2 linked regions of the Lacrimispora indolis DSM 755 genome follow. The main gene of each other region encodes a partner of the protein of the gene in region 2 in a complex. Links are inferred from orthologs where the notes say so. Each region holds a gene or a part of one and is shown on either strand. Other genes may lie near its edges.

Region 1 (9,473 bases), 3.4 Mb from region 2 along the record:
ACTGGAACGCAAAGGCTCCCCTTCACCGTATTTTCCTTCAGGCTGTTTAAAAAGGGAAAGTATTCCTGATTCGTCTCAAAGTCTCCCGCCACTTTTAAGTCGGAAAGGCTTTCATTCATAATACAGATGATATTCACCGGCGTTGTGCTGTCTATGCTCTCCACATCAACATCTCCTGCCGAAGCCAGAAGAACCTGGTTCTCCTCTATGATAGAATCATAAATCTGTTTTACCTTTGAAATGCTATAGCCTTTGGGCTTTTTCTGTACCGCATAATTGAGGGAAACAGCCGTTGAAAGGACATACCCATATTCCTGATACGTCTCGCTGACCTCCCACATATTGATTTCAAGGCCCTTATTGGGAATTAAGGCTGTATAAAACCACATGCAAAAGCTAAAGACCACACCTGCACTTCCCCCGGCAAAGACCAGACGCTTTTTCCTGCCCCTTACCCTTTTAGGAAATATAAGGGCAAAGAGACAGATAGCCTGAACTCCCAGACAGGCAAGATACATTTCCTGTGTCAAAACAAACTCATAATTTCCTGCCACGCTCATGGCAGTCCGCAGCGCCAAAACGTCCCAAATCATAATGGGCCTTCCCCGAAAGCCTGCCACCAGATATTCCGCAACAGAAACTAAGTAAAGGAAAACCGCAGTCAGGGGGATGCCGATCCTGGTGCTTCCGCTGACTGCGAAAACTGCAAGATACAACAAGTAGATCCAGCCTATATTTAAGGCAGCCATAAACAGGGGAATCGCAGGCAAATTGCCAGTCACATATTCAAACAGAATATAAGATACGCAGGGAATCAAAAGCATGATGGCAGTGGTCATAAAAAGCCCTGCAGTTTTACACCACTTTCGCAGCCGTTCTTTTATCACGTAAACATCCTCTTTTTCCATTTTCAGAATAAATTAATGGTACCACAAAGCAGCCGCGCCAGCAATAGACAATTTATGACAATACCACTTCATTGTGCCAGCTTTTCCTCATTCAGGGCTTTTCCTGCCTTCTTTATAACAGGCCAGACATGAATATGAGGGCACGGTATGGGACTTGGTCATTCATGATTTAAAATCTGCAATTTACTGGATCTTCAATACATGGTGCATGTCTTCCAGGGAAAACTTCCCTCCTTTAAAATCCGGCCATGCGTCAATACCGTCATCTTTTTTTCTTGGAATGATGTGAAAATGAAAGTGGGATACAGACTGCTGTGCACTTGTTCCGCTGGCATTTAACAGGTTTACTCCTGAATATCCGCAATGGACAGTATAATGATTTGAGATAAATTTTATTGCATTCATAACATACCCAAGAGTCTCATCGTCACAGTCAAGAATATTAGTAACATGCTTTTTAGGAATAACGATCGTATGGCCATCCACATCATTTCCTATATCCAGAAACGCCAATGTGTGCTCGTCTTCATATATTTTATAGCCTGGCAAATCGCCGTTAATAATTTTACAAAAAACGCATTCCTTCATGATATTTCCCCTGATCACTTTTATTATTTTATTCTGCTGTAAAAGCTGCTGAGAATTAAGCTGGATTTCTTCTGGCACATAAGCTATATCAGAATCACAAAGAGAAGAGCCGCCCACAAAGGATCAGCCTGAATCGGAACAGAAAATCCATCCTTTTATACGTTTGTTTTATGCCACAATAATAGCACATTCATTTCCGATCTGCAATTCATTAGAATAAATTCTGCACTGGTTTTATAATCATTATAAATTTAAAAAGCCGAACCCTTTGCAAACAAAGGATTCGGCTTTCATATTTAATTATTCAACGATAGTAACAACTCTACCTGAACCTACTGTACGGCCGCCCTCACGGATAGCGAAACGAAGACCCTGCTCCATAGCTACCGGATGAATCAGCTCTACAGACATTTCTACGTTATCGCCAGGCATACACATTTCTGTGCCGGCTGGTAAATCGCAAACGCCGGTAACGTCAGTTGTTCTGAAATAGAACTGAGGTCTGTAGTTGTTGAAGAAAGGAGTATGACGTCCACCTTCATCTTTTGTTAAAACGTAAACCTGAGCGGTAAACTTCTTGTGGCACTTTACAGAACCTGGCTTAACCAGACACTGTCCTCTTTCGATTTCAGTTCTCTGAACGCCACGAAGTAATGCACCGATGTTATCACCAGCCTGAGCTTCGTCAAGCAGCTTACGGAACATTTCGATACCGGTTACAACAACCTTACGTGTTTCTTCATGAATACCAACGATTTCAACTTCATCAGATACGTGTAAAGTACCACGCTCTACTCTACCGGTAGCAACAGTACCACGGCCTGTGATAGAGAAAACGTCCTCGATTGGCATTAAGAATGGCTTATCTGTTTCACGTACAGGATCAGGAATCCACTCATCTACTGCATTCATTAACTCAAGAACCTTGTCTCCCCAAGAGCTGGAAGGATCTTCAAGAGCCTTTAAAGCAGAACCCTGGATGATTGGTGTATCATCGCCTGGGAATTCATACTCGTTTAACAGCTCACGGATTTCCATGTCTACTAATTCAAGTAATTCTGCATCGTCAACCATATCGCACTTGTTCATGAATACAACGATGTAAGGAACGCCTACCTGACGGGAAAGCAGGATGTGCTCTCTTGTCTGAGCCATAACACCATCGGTAGCAGCTACAACTAAGATAGCGCCGTCCATCTGTGCAGCACCAGTGATCATGTTCTTAACGTAGTCAGCATGTCCTGGGCAATCAACGTGTGCATAGTGTCTCTTCTCTGTCTCATACTCAACGTGGGAAGTGGAAATGGTGATACCACGCTCTCTCTCTTCCGGAGCCTTATCGATATTCTCGAAAGCTACTGCCTGTCCAGTACCTAATCTTTCATGAAGAGTCTTTGTGATAGCAGCTGTTAAAGTAGTTTTGCCGTGGTCAACGTGACCGATGGTACCGATGTTACAATGGGTTTTGTTTCTTTCAAACTTAGCTTTAGCCATTTTATAACGTCCTCCTTAATTTATGCTCTTTTTGAGCTTTAATTTTTATGTTAGGCTGTTTTTTATTATATGCTATTTGTGCACTATTTTCAAGCCTATTTGATGGATTCCAGGCAGTCGTGGCCGCCTGAAACCCAGTGGAACCTGTTAGGAATTATTTGCTCTTTTTATCTGCAAGAACTTTTTCCTGTACATTCTTTGGTACCTGCTCGTATTTTTCAAAGAACATGGAGTAGTTACCGCGTCCCTGTGTTCTGGAACGTAAATCTGTAGAATAACCGAACATCTCTGAAAGCGGTACGAAAGCTTTGACCATCTTGCCTCCGCCGATATCATCCATGCCTTCAATACGGCCACGGCGGGAATTGATATCACCAATTACGTCGCCCATATAATCTTCCGGCATGGTTACTTCTACCTTCATGATCGGCTCAAGGAGAATGGAACCACCCTTGTTCATGGCATCCTTAAACGCCATGGAACCTGCAATGTGGAAAGCCATCTCACTGGAATCGACTTCATGGTAGGAACCATCGTATACGGTAGCCTTTACACCTACTACCGGGAAACCGCCCAGGATACCGGACTTGGTAGCTTCTTCAATACCTTCTCCGACTGCCGGAATGTATTCCTTAGGAATAGCACCGCCGACAACAGCGGACTCAAACTTAAACAGCTCTTCGCCATTGGCATCCATCGGCTCAAAGCGAACCTTACAGTGTCCGTACTGACCACGTCCGCCGGACTGCTTCGCATACTTGCTGTCAACCTCAACGGTTTTTGTAAAGGTTTCTTTGTAAGCAACCTGAGGAGCACCAACGTTAGCTTCTACGTTGAACTCACGAAGCAGACGGTCTACAATGATCTCCAAATGAAGCTCTCCCATACCGGAAATGATAACCTGTCCAGTCTCCTGGTTGGTCTTTGCACGGAAGGTAGGATCTTCTTCTGCAAGCTTTGCTAAAGCCTCGCCCATCTTGCCCTGACCAGCTTTGGTCTTTGGCTCGATAGCGATATCGATAACCGGCTCCGGGAATTCCATGGATTCCAGAATTACCGGGTGCTGCTCGTCACAAATTGTATCACCTGTTGTTGTTATTTTAAAACCAACGGCTGCAGCAATATCACCGGAATATACCTTATCCAGCTCAGATCTCTTATTGGCATGCATCTGAAGGATACGGCCAACACGCTCTTTTTTGCCTTTGGTTGCATTCAGCACGTAAGAACCGGAATTCATGACACCGGAGTACACGCGGAAGAATGCCAGTTTTCCAACGAATGGGTCTGTCATGATCTTAAATGCCAGAGCTGCGAACGGCTCTTCATCAGAAGAATGCCTTTCGATCTCATTGCCTTCCATATCAACACCCTTGATAGAAGGAATGTCAGTAGGAGCCGGCATGTATTCAAGAATCGCATCCAGGAGCTTCTGTACGCCCTTGTTTCTGTATGCGCTTCCGCAGCATACAGGAATGGCCTTGCATTCGCAGGTTGCTGTTCTTAATGCTATCTTTAATTCTTCCACAGAAGGTTCTTCCCCTTCCAGGAACTTCATCATTAATTCATCATCTAATTCGCTGATTTTCTCTACCAGTTCTGCACGATAAATCTCGGCGTCATCTTTCATGTCTCCAAGATCTTCTGTGATGGTAACATCATCGCCTTTATCGTCGTTGTAGATATAAGCCTTCATTTCAAACAGATCAATGAGTCCCTTGAACTCATCCTCTGCACCGATGGGAAGCTGAATGCAGATTGCATTCTTGCCCAGACGGGTTTTAATCTGCTCAACAGCGCCATAGAAATTTGCACCCATGATATCCATCTTGTTGATGAATGCCATACGGGGTACGTTGTAAGTGTCAGCCTGACGCCATACGTTCTCGGACTGTGGTTCAACACCGCCCTTTGCACAGAATACGCCTACGGCGCCATCCAGTACACGTAAGGAACGCTCAACCTCCACGGTAAAGTCAACGTGTCCTGGAGTATCAATGATGTTGATACGATGCTCCGGAGCGCCTGGCTTCACTTTGTTGTTTTCATGCATGGTCCAGTGGCAGGTTGTGGCAGCTGAAGTAATTGTGATACCTCTTTCCTGTTCCTGCGCCATCCAGTCCATGGTGGCAGTACCTTCATGAGTATCACCGATTTTGTAGTTTACACCAGTATAATAGAGGATACGCTCGGTCAATGTAGTTTTACCTGCATCGATGTGGGCCATAATACCAATATTTCTGGTTCTTTCCAATGGATATTCTCTTCCAGCCAAAGCTTTTTCCTCCTATTAGAATCTGTAATGAGAGAATGCCTTGTTTGCCTCAGCCATCTTGTGCATATCTTCTTTCTTCTTTACAGCAGCACCAGTGTTATTGGCAGCATCCATGATCTCATTAGCAAGTCTTTCTTCCTGAGTCTTTTCGCCTCTCTTACGAGAGAACAGAGTAATCCATCTTAAGGCTAATGTCTGTCTTCTCTCCGGTCTTACTTCGATCGGCACCTGATAGGTAGCTCCGCCGATACGTTTTGCCTTTACTTCAAGTACAGGCATGATGTTGTTCATCGCCTCTTCGAATACTTCAACGGCTGGTTTACCGGTCTTTTCTTCTACACGGGTAAATGCGCCGTATACGATCTTCTGAGCAACACCCTTTTTACCATCATACATGATATTGTTGATCAGCTTTGTAACAACCTTGTTATTGTAAAGCGGATCCACTAATACGTCTCTTTTTTGAGTATGTCCTTTACGTGGCACGTTACTTCCCTCCTTAATATGGCCGTCAGCCTTTACAGACTAACCGGCTATTCATTAGATCCTAGGTACTCACAAACATTCAAGTTGCGTTCGCGCTCGGTTTCTATCTATATAACCCTGCAACCTACAGGTTCAATATCTAAAGTCCGGCACTAGAAATTCAAATGTGTGGTTCTAATTATTTTTTCTCTTTCGGTCTCTTTGCACCATACTTGGAACGAGCCTGTCTTCTGTTGGCTACGCCTGCGGTATCCAGTGTACCTCTTACGATATGATATCTGGTACCTGGCAAGTCTTTTACTCTTCCGCCGCGGATTAAAACAACGCTATGCTCCTGAAGGTTATGACCTTCTCCTGGGATGTAACTTGTTACTTCGATACCGTTAGAAAGACGTACTCTGGCGATCTTTCTAAGAGCCGAGTTAGGCTTTTTAGGTGTAGCAGTCTTAACTGCGGTACAAACGCCTCTTTTCTGTGGAGCAGAAATATCAGTCGCCTTCTTCTGTAAAGAGTTGTAACCCTTCTGCAGAGCCGGTGCTGTGGATTTCTTTGCGCTTGTCTGTCTACCCTTTCTTACTAACTGGTTAAATGTTGGCATTCCATTCACCTCCTGTGATATTGTCTGTGGTTGCTGTTATCTTCAGCTTAATTTACGCACAAAAACATGACGCGTTAATGCACGCCTAATTATTATATACATATTGTATTTTTCTGTCAAGGATTTTTTTAAATAAGATCATTTCACTGCTAAAACCCGGAACAGGAATTCTTAAGGACATTCCTGTTCCGGGTCTATTAAATGATTTAATCATTCAGTTCCTTCAGCGTTTCGGTGATCAGTCCATCCATATCCTCTGCATACTGGTCAGCAGTCAGTTTTCCTGCCAGCACCTCAATCAGCTTATCTCTTAAATCATTTTGGACAGCTCCGGTAAATGCCTGATACCCCCATTCTGCTCCAGGCTGGGAATCCGTAGCAGCCAGTTCTTTTGAAAAAATATCAAAAAATTCTTTTCCGTATTCATAATCCAGGCTTTCATTTCCCTTTACCTGGGATAAGTAGCTGTTTTCCTTACAATATTTAGCGTTATTTTCTGCTTTTGAAATCCACTCAATGAATTGGGCAGCCTCTTTTTCCACTCCAGTATTCTGGAATGCTGCCAGATATTTTCCTCCCGGCACAGAGGAACGTCTCACTTCCTTTGGAAGATAAGTCACCCCCCATTCAAAATCAGTGATCTGGTCTTTGTAATTTGAAATCATCCAGCTTCCGCAAAAATGCATGGCAACCTGACCGGTCCGGAATAAATTGTTGGGATTCTCAGAACCAAGCCACACTGATGACGGAATGATCTCTTCGTCGTGAAGTTCTTTAAAAAAGCTTACAGCCCTTCTGGTCTCCGGCGTATTAAAATTGGAGGCATTTAAGTCCGTATTTAACAGGCTTCCCCCTGCCTCGTAAAGCAGTGTGGTAAAACGCTGAGGCGACTTGTCATATACAAGACCGTATTTGCAGTCACTTTTTTCCATAACTGTTTTCATGGCAGTCTTCCATTCATCCCATGTCCAGATCTCATCCTCTGACTGAGGAACCTTTACGCCGGCCTTCTCAAAAGCCGTCTTGTTATAAATCAGTCCATTGGCCGTCACATCCATGGGAGCTGCCAGAACCTTATCATCAAAAACAAATTTCAGTCCTTCGCCAAAGCTGTTTACAAATGTGTTCTTATCGGACACATACTGTCCTAAGTCCACCAGCTGGTTCTGGAACGGTCCTAAATTGGTAAGCCTGGCCAGTGCAGGAGCTTCTTTGCCATTTAGCATATTTTTTATTTTGCTCTCCAGATCAGCATAGGGAACCTCAATCAGTTCAATTTTAATGTTGGGATGCTCTGACATGTACTGATCTGCCAGCCCCAGGAAGGATTCTCCCTCCTTTCCGTCGCTGAACCATACCACATCCAGTGTTTTCACTTCATTGTCCGCCTTTTTCCCCCCTGCAGAGCAGCCTGTCAGCGCCCCCAGTGCCAGTGCCCCTGCCAACACCAATGATACCGCTTTTTTCATAAATAACCTCTCCTTTTTCATTTTTCGCCCGCCTTACGGGCATATTTAACATTCCCATTCCATCAGCCTGCCTGTATAAAAGGCCGTATATCCGGTACAGGAAATCATGCATGGTTTCTCTTACCGGACTGCGCGTATTTTTTCGGCGTAATTCCGGTCAGCTTTTTAAAAACTGCAATAAAATGGCTGTCACTGTTATAGGAAAGCTTTAAGGCCACATCCGTCACCGAGTTTCCTTCCTTTAACAGGGCTTTTGCCGCTATAATTTTCTGATTTGCCACATACTGCATGAGAGTAAAGCCTGTTTCCTTTTTAAAATAATGACTCAGATAATAGCGGTTCATATAAAACTTCCGGGAAATTTCATCCAGATCCAGCCTCTCCTCCACATGGGCCGCTATATACTTTTTCAGCTGCTCGATCCTTTCCCTGTATAAAATGGGATCCTGAAATTCCTGCTTCCTCTTTTCATCCAGGCCCTTATTGTTCTTCTCCTCTTCTATAAAAAACCGGTACATTTCATTAATGGCAGTGATTGCTTCCAGAATAGAGAGCTTAAGCTTAACCGAGGATTCTGCGCTGTTTTTATGGTCGGAATTAATATTCCCTTCTATCTTTCCAAACAGCTTTTCCACCTTTTCAAGCTTTTCCCCTGAAAGGTGCAGTCTGTGAATAAACTGCTCCGGCCGGTTTTCAAAAAACACGGAGAAATCGTAGTGAAAAGCCGCTGCCATGTTCACAAGAAGCTCAGGCTCAAACATGAGGACATAGCGGTTGTGGGCCTTTCCTTCCGCACCGCTGGTCCTGTGATACTCCTTGTTGTTAATAAAAAACAAGTCCCCTGCATTTACGTGATAAGTACGGTTTCCGATTTCCATCAATGCCCCGTCCGTAAGGAAGAGGATGATTTCATACTGGTTGTGAAAATGGAAGCCCTGCATGGCCCAGTTTTCGGAACTTCCATGAAAATAGTACAATGATTCAAATTCTTCAAAGAATACCCGTTCTTTCATTTCCGCAACCAATCCTTTCTAAGGCATATGAAGCTTCTATTTCCAATACGGCTGAAGCGCCTCCTGAAGTGCCAGTATCATTAGAGCCTGCCCATAGGTCATGGGGCAGCATGGAATCGTTTTATAAAAATCTTCATCCATTCCAATGGGAGTGCCATAGGATACATTTGATACGGTCCCATCCGCTTCTATATAATCCATAAGGCTTTCCATTGCTTTCTCAATCAGTGCTCCAAACTCCTCCCCGTTTAAAATCCCCAGCCGGACACCCTTCATGATGCCATAAAGAAAGGCAGCGCTTGCAGATAATTCAATGTAAGAGGACGGACTGTTAATGACAGTATGCCACAGCCCCTTATCCGGATCCGCGTACTGCTTCAGCGCCATGACCTGGTTTTCATAGACATTGAGGAAATAACGCTTCAGCCCTCCGTCAAGCTCCATCTCATCCATAAGCTCCATGATAACAATGGTATACCAGCAGTTTCCTCTTCCCCATAAAATGCCTCCGTAATTATCTCTTCTCTTAAAATTAAAGCCATGGTAAAAAAGTCCTTCTTTCTTATTGAGAAGATATTTTATGTGGTTTAAGATCTGATAACCGGCCTCTTCCATATAGTCCCGGCGGTTTAAAAGCTTACC
Region 2 (9,492 bases):
CTCTGGTCAATGACAGCATTGAAAAGAAGATCGGATCAGAGCCTCTGCCTGACGTATTTTCCGCCTACGTGGATAAAGTGTACGAAGTGGATCAGATGGGTTTGGCGGCGGATTTAAGCAACTATCTGACTTCTGAGGAATTATCGGAATATGTGGATGCTTACATAGAAGAAGGCAGGTTTGACAGCACAGGGGCCATCAAGGTGTTTCCTATAGCAAAATCCACCGAGATCCTCACTGTGAACAAGACGGACTGGGATAAGTTTGCAGAGGCAACGGGCGTGACGGAGGAAGCACTTTCCACCTGGGAAGGGATCACCCGGGTGGCGGAGATCTATTATAAATGGACGGACAGCCTAACAGAGACGCCGGATGACGGAAAAGCCTTTTTTGGAAGGGATGCCTTTGCCAATTATATGATCATCGGCAGCTTTCAGCTTGGCCATGAGATTTTTAAGGTAAAGGATGGAAAAACCATTCTGGATTTTGACAGGCAGACTATGCGGAAGCTGTGGGATAACTATTATGTTCCCTATGTGAACGGATACTTTGGGTCCTATGGAAAATTCCGGAGTGATGATGTGAAGACAGGCCAGCTGGCGGCATTTGTCGGGGCCACCAGCGGAATTGCTTATTTTCCTACCTCAGTGACACTTGAAGATGGGACCAACTACGCCATAGAAAGCAAGCTCTACCCTTTGCCCAATTTTGAGGGAGCCGTGTCCTGTGCCGTTCAGCAGGGGGCCGGTATGATGGTGTTTAAATCTGAGGAAAAGCGGGAGTATGCGGCAACCCTTTTCTTAAAATGGTTTACCAGTGTGGAACATAACATGGAATTTGCCGTTGGCTCCGGTTATCTTCCGGTTAAGAAAGCGGCCGGGAACCAGGAACTGCTGAAGCCCTTCCTGGCGGAAGCCGGTGAAAACAGCACCGTATCACAGAATCTTTTGATCGGCCTTGATACGGCCAATCAGTACAGGCTTTACACCTCAAAACCTTTTAAAGGAGGCGACCGTGCCAGAGGCGTGCTGAATTCCACAATGGCTTTAAAGGCAAAGGAAGATTACAATGAGGTATGCACTCTCATGGGTCAGGGAGTTAAGAGAGAAAATGCAGTTGCAAATTTTTTGACAGAGGAGAATTTTGATAACTGGTACAGGGATACGATGGGGCAGTTGGAAGCGATTGTCGGAGAATAAGGTTGAAAGAAAAACGCATTCCTTAGGGTACAATTTATGAAAAATAAGAGAAGTGAATCCATTCGCACCCAGCTGCTGGGGCCATTGCTCATCCTTCTGGTCCTGCAGGCGGCGGTCATTGCGGGACTGGTGCTGTTTGGCGGAGTTTCTATTAAATTAAAAAATAATGAAATCCATATATTAAGTGAAAATACGGAAAACACAAAGCTGGGCCTGGAAAAGGAAACCTTTCACCATTGGGTCGTCATGTTTAATAATTCCGATTTCATTACTGCCGGTATCCAGCAGGTGCTGGATGAAGAGAAGCGCCGTTCCGGGGATATTTCTACGGATTATGTGCTGAACAGGAAAATCGTTGATAAGATCATGGAAAAGTCCATAGAAATGCTACATTTGAGCCACGCTACGGGGGTTTTTATGGTCTTAAACGGCCCGGCGGCCAAAAACAGTCCGGTTGAAATGAAAGCGGGCTTTTACGTGAGGAATTCCAACTCAGGAGGATACTTAAAAGATAATTCTTCTCTCCTGATGGAAAGAGGGCTGCCATCCATAGCAGAAAAGTATGATATTCCCTTGGATTCCTTTTGGGAGCTTGGTTTTCAGGAAAGCGAGGACAGCAAAGCCTCCACTTTTTATAAAAAGCCATATCTCATGGCAGTGCAGAATCAGGCGGCACCGGAGGATTTCATGAAATTCGCCTACTTAAGCCCTCCTTTCCGTTTAAGCCCCAGGGATATGCCGGTCATAACCTATTCCATTCCAATTATTCTTGAGGACGGCACCATTGCGGGAGTGTATGGGCTGGAAATGACGTTAAACCAGCTGGAACAGATCCTTGGAGATGACCAGACAAACGGCAGCTTTGAGGAGTGCTGGCTTTTGGGCATCAGGAACAAGGAGACAAGGACCATTGTGCCTGTAGCCTATTCCGGATACCTGTATAACCAGTATTTTAATGAAAGACCAAGGATCAATTATGAGGATAATGAGGAAGAGAACATCAGCCAGCTGAGGTCTTCGGAAGGGACCAGATGGTATGCCAGCATAAGAAGCCTTGATGTCTATGGAAATAACAGTCCCTTTGAAAAAGAAGAGTGGGTATTGGCAGGTATTGCACGCCAAAAGGATCTGCTTTCCTTTTATAATGCCATACGGCGCATGCTTTTGAGCTCCATGGTGGTGCCTCTTATATTCAGCCTGTTAGGAGCGTTTGTCATAGGGAAAATTATGACAGAACCCATCCGCAGACTGGTTGCGGAGTTAAGAGGCAAGTCGGGAAGCAGGGGGCTTTCACTTAAGAGAGTACATATCAGGGAAATCGATGAACTGACGGAAACCATTGAACAATTAAACCAGGATGTGGAGAGGGCATCGTCAAAGATTTCCAGCATTCTGGAGCATGCCAATATCCCCATCGGCGTATTTGAATACGAGGAGGAGGGGGAGCGTGTATTCTGCAGCCGGTCTTTGTTTGAGATGCTGGGCTGGGGTCATTTGGAGGAACCCTACTGTTATATAAAAACGGAAAAATTCAAAAAATACATGGAACGGACCTTTACCGGAATTAAAATAAAAGGGGACCGTATCTTTCAGTGCCTGGAAAGTCCGGAGGGGACCAGGTGGGTAGAATTTATTCTGGATGAATCCAAAAAAGGGACGATTTTAGGTGTGTGCTCGGATGTGACTGCGGACGTAGTAGAGAAGGAAAAACTGGAGAGGGAAAGAAATTATGACCTGCTGACAGATCTCTACAACCGGAGGGCATTCCGGGAGCAGGTGGAGGCTGCAATCAAGAAGCAGAAAAAGAAGTTCTCCGCACTTGTGATGTGGGATCTGGATAATTTAAAATATATTAACGATACGTACGGACACGACGAAGGCGACCGGTACATTGTCTTGTTTGCCGGCTGCTTAAAGATATTTTCAGAAAGAGGAGGAATTGTCGCCAGATATTCAGGAGATGAATTTGTCACCTTTCTGGAAGCGGATGAAAAGGATGAAATCAGGAAAAAAGTCCGGGAATTCATGAAACACATTCAAAAATTCAGCTTAAACACAGAAGAAGGATACCGGTTTCCCATCCGCGTATCAGGAGGGCTTTCCTGGTATCCGGATGATGCCGGGGACTTTGAAACGCTGTTTAATTATGCGGATTTTGCCATGTACATGGTAAAGCACAGCGTAAAGGGTATCGTAAAGGAGTTTGATCTTAAGGAGTATACCCATAATTCCTATATGCTTGCCGGCAGCGAGGAGCTTAACCGGATGCTGGATAAAAAAGAAGTTCGTTTTGCCTTTCAGCCAATTGCATCAAGGGATGGAGAGATATACGGATATGAGCTGCTGATGCGTCCGGATTTTGTAAATATGAAGGGGATCAGCGAGGTCTTAAATCTGGCAAGGGCCCAGGCAAAGCTTCCTCAGATGGAAACGCTCACCTGGTTTGCAGGCCTTAGAGCCGTTATGGCGGAGATAGAGGCCGGCCAGCTGGGACCTGATGAAAAGCTGTTTATAAATTCTATTGCCAGCGTCTGTTTGACGGAAGAAGAGCAGGCCGAGCTGGAAGAAAGCTATGGAGAGCTGCTTCACCGGATCGTCATTGAAATGACGGAAGGAGAACCGGCGAGCCATGATTTCATGGAGCGTAAGATCGATATGGCCAGACAGTGGAAGGGGCAGGTGGCTATTGATGATTTCGGCACAGGGTATAACAGCGAGACTATTCTCCTTCGCATGAGGCCGGACATCATTAAGGTGGATATCAATCTGGTAAAACGGATCCACGAAGATCCCAACCGCCAGATTATTTTAAGGAACCTTTTGGACTATGCAAAACAAAATGACACCAAGGTTCTGGCAGAGGGTGTGGAAACTCCGGAAGAGCTGGAATTTCTCATGGATTGCGGGGTTTCCCTGTTCCAGGGATACTATATTGCCAGGCCGCAAATGGAGATCAGACCTCTTGACCCCTACATTGTGAAACGAATGCAGGAGTTTTCAGGAAAAACCTGATTTAATCGTAAATAGTACTGGAATTTACGGGACGAGTATGTTATAATGCTAAATTGAAGTGTAACGCCCTGTTGATTTGGCGGTTCACATATATTTCAAGGAGGAACCCTTTAATGAGTTTACAAGTAGAAAAATTAGAAAAGAACATGGCAAAATTAACGGTAGAAGTGTCAGCGGAGGAGTTTGATAAGGCTCTTACCGCAGCTTACAATAAGAATAAGGGCAGATTCAACATCCCTGGTTTCAGGAAAGGGAAAGCTCCTCAGGCCATGATTGAGAAGATGTACGGAGCAGGCGTTTTATATGAGGACGCAGTAAATGAGGCTCTTGATGCAACATATGGCGGCGCAGCGGAAGAAAGCGGACTGGATATCGTTTCCAGACCTGAAATTGATATCGTACAGGTAGAGAAGGGGAAGACCCTGATCTATACAGCGACTGTTGCTGTTAAGCCGGAAGTAACCCTGGGCGAGTATAAGGGAATTGAAGTGACTAAGGCATCTGCCGAAGTGACTGAGGAAGATATTGATGCTGAATTAAAGAAAGTTCAGGAGCAGAATTCCAGACTGATCACCGTTGAGGACAGAGCTGTTGAAGATGGCGATCAGACGGTTATCGATTTTGAAGGCTTTGTAGACGGAAAGGCATTTGAAGGCGGTAAGGGTGAGGACTATCCTCTTACCATTGGTTCCCACTCCTTTATCGATACCTTTGAAGAACAGCTGATCGGCAAGAGCATCGGCGAAGAGTGCGAAATCAACGTAACCTTCCCGAATGAATATCATGCAACAGATCTGGCAGGAAAGCCGGCTTTATTTAAGGTGACGGTAAAGGAAATCAAGAGGAAAGAACTTCCTGAGTTAAACGATGAGTTTGCAAGTGAAGTTTCCGAATTTGAGACATTAGAAGAGTACAAGAAAGACATCAGCGAAAAGGTTTCTTTAAACAAAGAGAAAGCAGCGGCAACAGAGAACGAAGACCGTGTGGTAGAAAAGGTCGTTGAAAATTCTGTCATGGACATTCCTGAGCCGATGATCGACAGCCAGGTTAACAACATGGTCAATGATTATGCAAGAAGAATGCAGAGCCAGGGCCTGTCTCTTGACCAGTATATGAAATTTACAGGTATGACACTCCAGTCCTTAAAAGAGCAGATGAAGCCTCAGGCTATTAAGAGAATCCAGACAAGACTGGTACTGGAAGCTGTTGTAAAGGCGGAGAACATCACTGCTTCTGACGAAGCGGTTGAGAAAGAGATCGCCAGCATGGCAGAAGCTTACAAGATGGAGGCCTCTCTGGTAAAAGAATCTCTTGGCGAGAGCGGTATCCAGCAGATGAAGGAAGATCTGGCAGTTCAGGAAGCGGTAGATTTTCTGGTTGCTGAAGCAAAATTAGTTTAAGAAGTTTGACCTGAATAGATTCCTGGCATTTTTGTCCGGAGTCTATTCGGCTTTGATAAGAGATACTTACCGGTATCCCTTTCCGCCCGGCAAAACGGAGCGGATCAAGCCCGGATGACACGGGCGGTTTTAGGAAAGTCAGGAAAGAACAGACAGGAGGAAGACAGATGAGTTTAGTACCTTATGTCATTGAATCAACCAGTAAGGGCGAACGTTCTTACGATATTTATTCCAGACTTCTCAAGGAGAGGATCATTTTCCTTGGGGAAGAGGTGTCTGATGTATCAGCAAGCCTTGTTGTGGCCCAGCTGTTATTTTTAGAGGCAGAAGATCCTAACAAGGATATTAACCTTTATATAAACAGTCCAGGCGGTTCTGTTACAGCAGGCATGGCAATTTATGATACCATGAATTACATTAAATGCGATGTATCCACTGTTTGTATGGGTATGGCAGCCAGCATGGGAGCATTTTTACTGGCAGGCGGAGCAAAGGGAAAACGGTTTGCCCTTCCTAATGCGGAAGTCATGATTCATCAGCCTTCCGGCGGAGCAAAGGGCCAGGCTACCGAAATCCGGATCGTAGCTGAGAATATACTGAAGATAAAGAAACGGTTAAATGAAATCCTTTCCGCAAACACGGGTCAGCCCTATGAGGTAATCGAAAGGGATACTGAGCGTGATAATTATATGAATGCGGAAGAGGCAAAAGCATATGGCTTGATTGATGATATCATCTACAGCCATGACCGATAAGTCTTTGTACCTGGAAAAGCAGGGCGGCTGACGGGAAACATCCTGCGGTAGCCCTTTACGCCCGATGGAGCGGGGTGGGACCTGCCCAGAGGGCGCGGGCAAGAATTAGGAAAGAATGAGGTGTGTATATGCCGGTTAGAACAGACGACAAGATCCGATGCTCTTTTTGCGGAAAGACCCAGGATCAGGTGAAGAAACTCATTGCCGGTTCCAATAATGTCTATATCTGTGACGAATGTATAGATTTGTGTGCAGAGATATTGGAGGAAGAATTCGACAGCCATGAGGAAGAAGGACCTGATTTTGGCGATATTAACCTGATGAAGCCAAAGGAAATCAAGACATTTTTAGATGATTATGTCATTGGTCAGGATAACGCAAAAAAGGTATTGTCTGTAGCAGTCTATAACCACTATAAGAGAATCACTTCCAGAAAAAAGATGGATGTGGATGTGCAAAAGAGCAATATTCTGATGTTGGGTCCTACCGGATCCGGTAAAACCTACCTTGCGCAGACGCTGGCAAAGGTCTTAAATGTACCGTTTGCCATTGCAGATGCCACAGCCCTTACAGAAGCCGGGTACGTGGGCGAGGATGTGGAGAACATCCTTTTAAAGCTCATCCAGGCGGCTGATTACGATATCAGCAGGGCAGAATATGGAATTATCTACATCGATGAAATTGATAAAATAACAAAGAAGTCTGAGAATGTATCCATTACCAGGGATGTTTCCGGTGAAGGTGTACAGCAGGCTCTGTTAAAGATCCTGGAAGGCACGGTTGCCAGCGTTCCGCCTCAGGGAGGAAGAAAGCATCCCCACCAGGAGCTTCTGCAGATCAATACCACCAATATTCTCTTTATCTGCGGCGGTGCCTTTGACGGGTTGGAAAAGATCATTGAACGCCGTTTAAGCGCCGGTTCCATCGGCTTTAATGCAGAAATCGTGGATAAGAACAAGACGGATATTGACGATCTTTTGAAAAAGACCCTTCCTCAGGATCTGGTGAAGTTCGGATTGATCCCGGAGTTTATCGGCCGTGTGCCGATCACCGTGTCCCTGGAACTTCTGGACAGGGAAGCGCTTGTGAAGATTTTAACAGAACCAAAGAATGCCCTGGTTAAACAGTATCAAAAGCTGTTTGAACTGGATGACGTAAAGCTTGAGCTGACCAGAGACGCGGTAGAGCGGATTGCAGAGCTGGCAGTGGAGAGAAAGACCGGTGCCAGAGGCTTGCGTTCCATTATGGAAAGCGTAATGATGGAACTGATGTATGAGATTCCATCTGACAGCAGCATTGGAATCTGTACGATTACCAAGGATGTTGTAGATAAAAAGGGTGAGCCGGAGCTGATCTATCGGGACACGGCAGTCCCCAGAAAATCACTGGCTCAGAAGTTAAGAAAAGATAAGACAGGCGAGATCGCATAGGTCCCTGCATGAGTCGGGAAGGTGTTACAGCGAGAGAATCTGCTGGAACACCTTTTTGAATGCAAAGGAGAGAACACAATGGTGGATAAGATAATCACAATGCCAGTTATCGCCCTGCGTGGCATGACTGTTCTTCCCAAAATGATGCTGCATTTTGACATCAGCCGGACAAAGTCCATTGCGGCTGTGGAGAAGGCAATGGTGGGAGACCAGAAGGTATGTCTGGTTACCCAGAGAAATTCTGAGGAAGCTGATCCTGGAATCGAAGATTTATATCAGGTGGGTACAGTGGCTCTTGTCAAGCAGCTGGTAAAGCTGCCCAATAATGTGATCCGTGTTATGGTGGAAGGCGTAGAGCGGGTGGAACTTCTGGCTCTTGACAACGAGGAACCCATGCTCATAGGAGAAGTGGAAAGAACCCTGGAATCAGATGATTCCCTTGATTACATTGCCATACAGGCCATGATACAGATCATTCAGGAAAAGCTGGAGGAATACGGCAAGGAGAATCCCCGGATTGCAAAGGAGGTACTTCCCAATCTTCTGGTGCTTTCTGACCTTGGCGAGCTTTTAGACCAGATCGCCGTACAGCTTTCCTGGGATTACCGGGTACGCCAGCAGGTGCTTGAAAGCGCTCTTTTAGAGGACCGGTATGCGCTGGTCATGAAGCAGCTCATAACGGAGATCGAAGTAACAAAGGTAAAACGGGAATTACAGTCCCATGTGAAGGAACGAATCGACAAGAACCAGAAGGATTATATCTTAAGAGAGCAGTTAAAGGTGATCCGGGAAGAACTGGGAGAGGACAACCCTCTGTCCGATGCGGATGAATACGTAAAAAGGCTGAAGGTTTTAAAAGCGGATAAAGAGACAAAAGATAAGATCCAGAAGGAAATTGACCGCTTTAAGGCCATGCCTGGAGGAAGCCAGGAGGCAAATGTGGTCCGCATGTATCTTGAAACAGCTCTGGAGCTTCCATGGAAAAAGCTGTCCAAGGATAATAACAGCATTGTCCATGCGGAGGAAATTTTAAATGAGGATCATTATGGTCTTGAAAAGGTAAAGGAACGGATTTTGGAATATCTGGCAGTCCGTGTGCTCACGAAAAAAGGGTCCAGTCCCATAATCTGTCTGGTAGGACCGCCCGGAACAGGAAAGACTTCCATTGCCAGGTCCGTGGCAAAGGCTCTAAACAAGGAGTATGTAAGGATCAGCCTGGGCGGAATCCGGGATGAAGCGGAAATCCGCGGACACAGGAAAACCTATGTGGGAGCCATGCCCGGCAGGATCGTGGAGGCCTTAAGACAGGCCGGAGTCAGCAATCCCCTGATGCTTCTTGATGAGATCGACAAAGTGAGCAGGGATTATAAAGGAGATACCTCTTCAGCTCTTTTAGAGGTGCTGGACAGTGAGCAGAATGTAAAATTCCGGGACCACTATGTAGAGATTCCCATTGATTTATCCAATGTGCTGTTTCTTGCAACAGCCAACACCACGACTACCATACCGGGGCCTCTTTTAGACCGAATGGAAGTAATTGAAGTTAACAGCTATACGGAGAATGAAAAATTTCATATTGCAAAGAATTACTTAGTAAGAAAGCAGCGGGATAAGAATGGGCTTACAGAGAAGCAAGTGTCCATATCCGATGAAGCTCTTGAAAAGATCATTCACCATTATACCAGAGAAGCCGGAG

Evidence for each region.
Region 1: the proteins of tig (region 2) and rpsG are in contact, whole or in part, in a crystal structure (PDB 3GTY), measured with the Thermotoga maritima proteins. The link is inferred for Lacrimispora indolis DSM 755 from one-to-one orthologs. Residues at the interface, in WP_004081061.1 of Thermotoga maritima: Glu122, Val124, Val129, Leu130, Tyr133, Glu188, Gly259, Ile262, Tyr263, Glu266, Ser270, Glu273, Gln274, Glu277, Arg308, Gln311, Ile312, Ser315, Tyr316, Glu325, Arg329, Arg336, Leu363, Phe366, Trp367, Arg373, Leu377, Arg381, Leu384, Glu387; in WP_004081843.1 of Thermotoga maritima: Lys34, Lys52, Lys55, Glu59, Arg62, Gln63, Glu66, Asn67, Lys69, Val71, Arg95, Ala109, Lys110, Lys111, Gly112, Arg113, Pro114, Glu117, Glu121, Ile124, Ala125, Tyr127, Asn128, Asn129, Thr130, Gly131, Lys135, Asp139, Arg142, Met143.

Annotation. Positions count from the first base shown.
Region 1 is NZ_AZUI01000001.1:1,039,965-1,049,437, forward strand. What follows is about bases 4,017-6,904. They hold rpsG (30S ribosomal protein S7), read right to left. Parts: upstream 5,752-6,904; coding sequence 5,281-5,751; downstream 4,017-5,280. Other genes in these bases: fusA (elongation factor G), read right to left, coding at 4,017-5,265; rpsL (30S ribosomal protein S12), read right to left, coding at 5,930-6,349; K401_RS0105085 (ABC transporter substrate-binding protein), read right to left, coding at 6,556-6,904. In the rest of the region: K401_RS0105050 (LTA synthase family protein), read right to left, coding at 1-908; K401_RS0105055 (HIT domain-containing protein), read right to left, coding at 1,092-1,496; tuf (elongation factor Tu), read right to left, coding at 1,797-2,990; more of fusA, read right to left, coding at 3,145-4,016; more of K401_RS0105085, read right to left, coding at 6,905-7,818; K401_RS0105090 (AraC family transcriptional regulator), read right to left, coding at 7,923-8,831; K401_RS0105095 (glycoside hydrolase family 88/105 protein), read right to left, coding at 8,868-9,473.
Region 2 is NZ_AZUI01000001.1:4,456,893-4,466,384, forward strand. The notes cover bases 3,561-6,467. They hold tig (trigger factor), read left to right. Parts: upstream 3,561-4,324; coding sequence 4,325-5,611; downstream 5,612-6,467. Other genes in these bases: K401_RS0121430 (bifunctional diguanylate cyclase/phosphodiesterase), read left to right, coding at 3,561-4,211; clpP (ATP-dependent Clp endopeptidase proteolytic subunit ClpP), read left to right, coding at 5,779-6,366. Outside these bases: K401_RS0121425 (extracellular solute-binding protein), read left to right, coding at 1-1,199; more of K401_RS0121430, read left to right, coding at 1,236-3,560; ATP-dependent Clp protease ATP-binding subunit ClpX, read left to right, coding at 6,495-7,796; lon (endopeptidase La), read left to right, coding at 7,875-9,492. UniProt on the Bacillus subtilis protein: Involved in protein export. Acts as a chaperone by maintaining the newly synthesized protein in an open conformation. Functions as a peptidyl-prolyl cis-trans isomerase.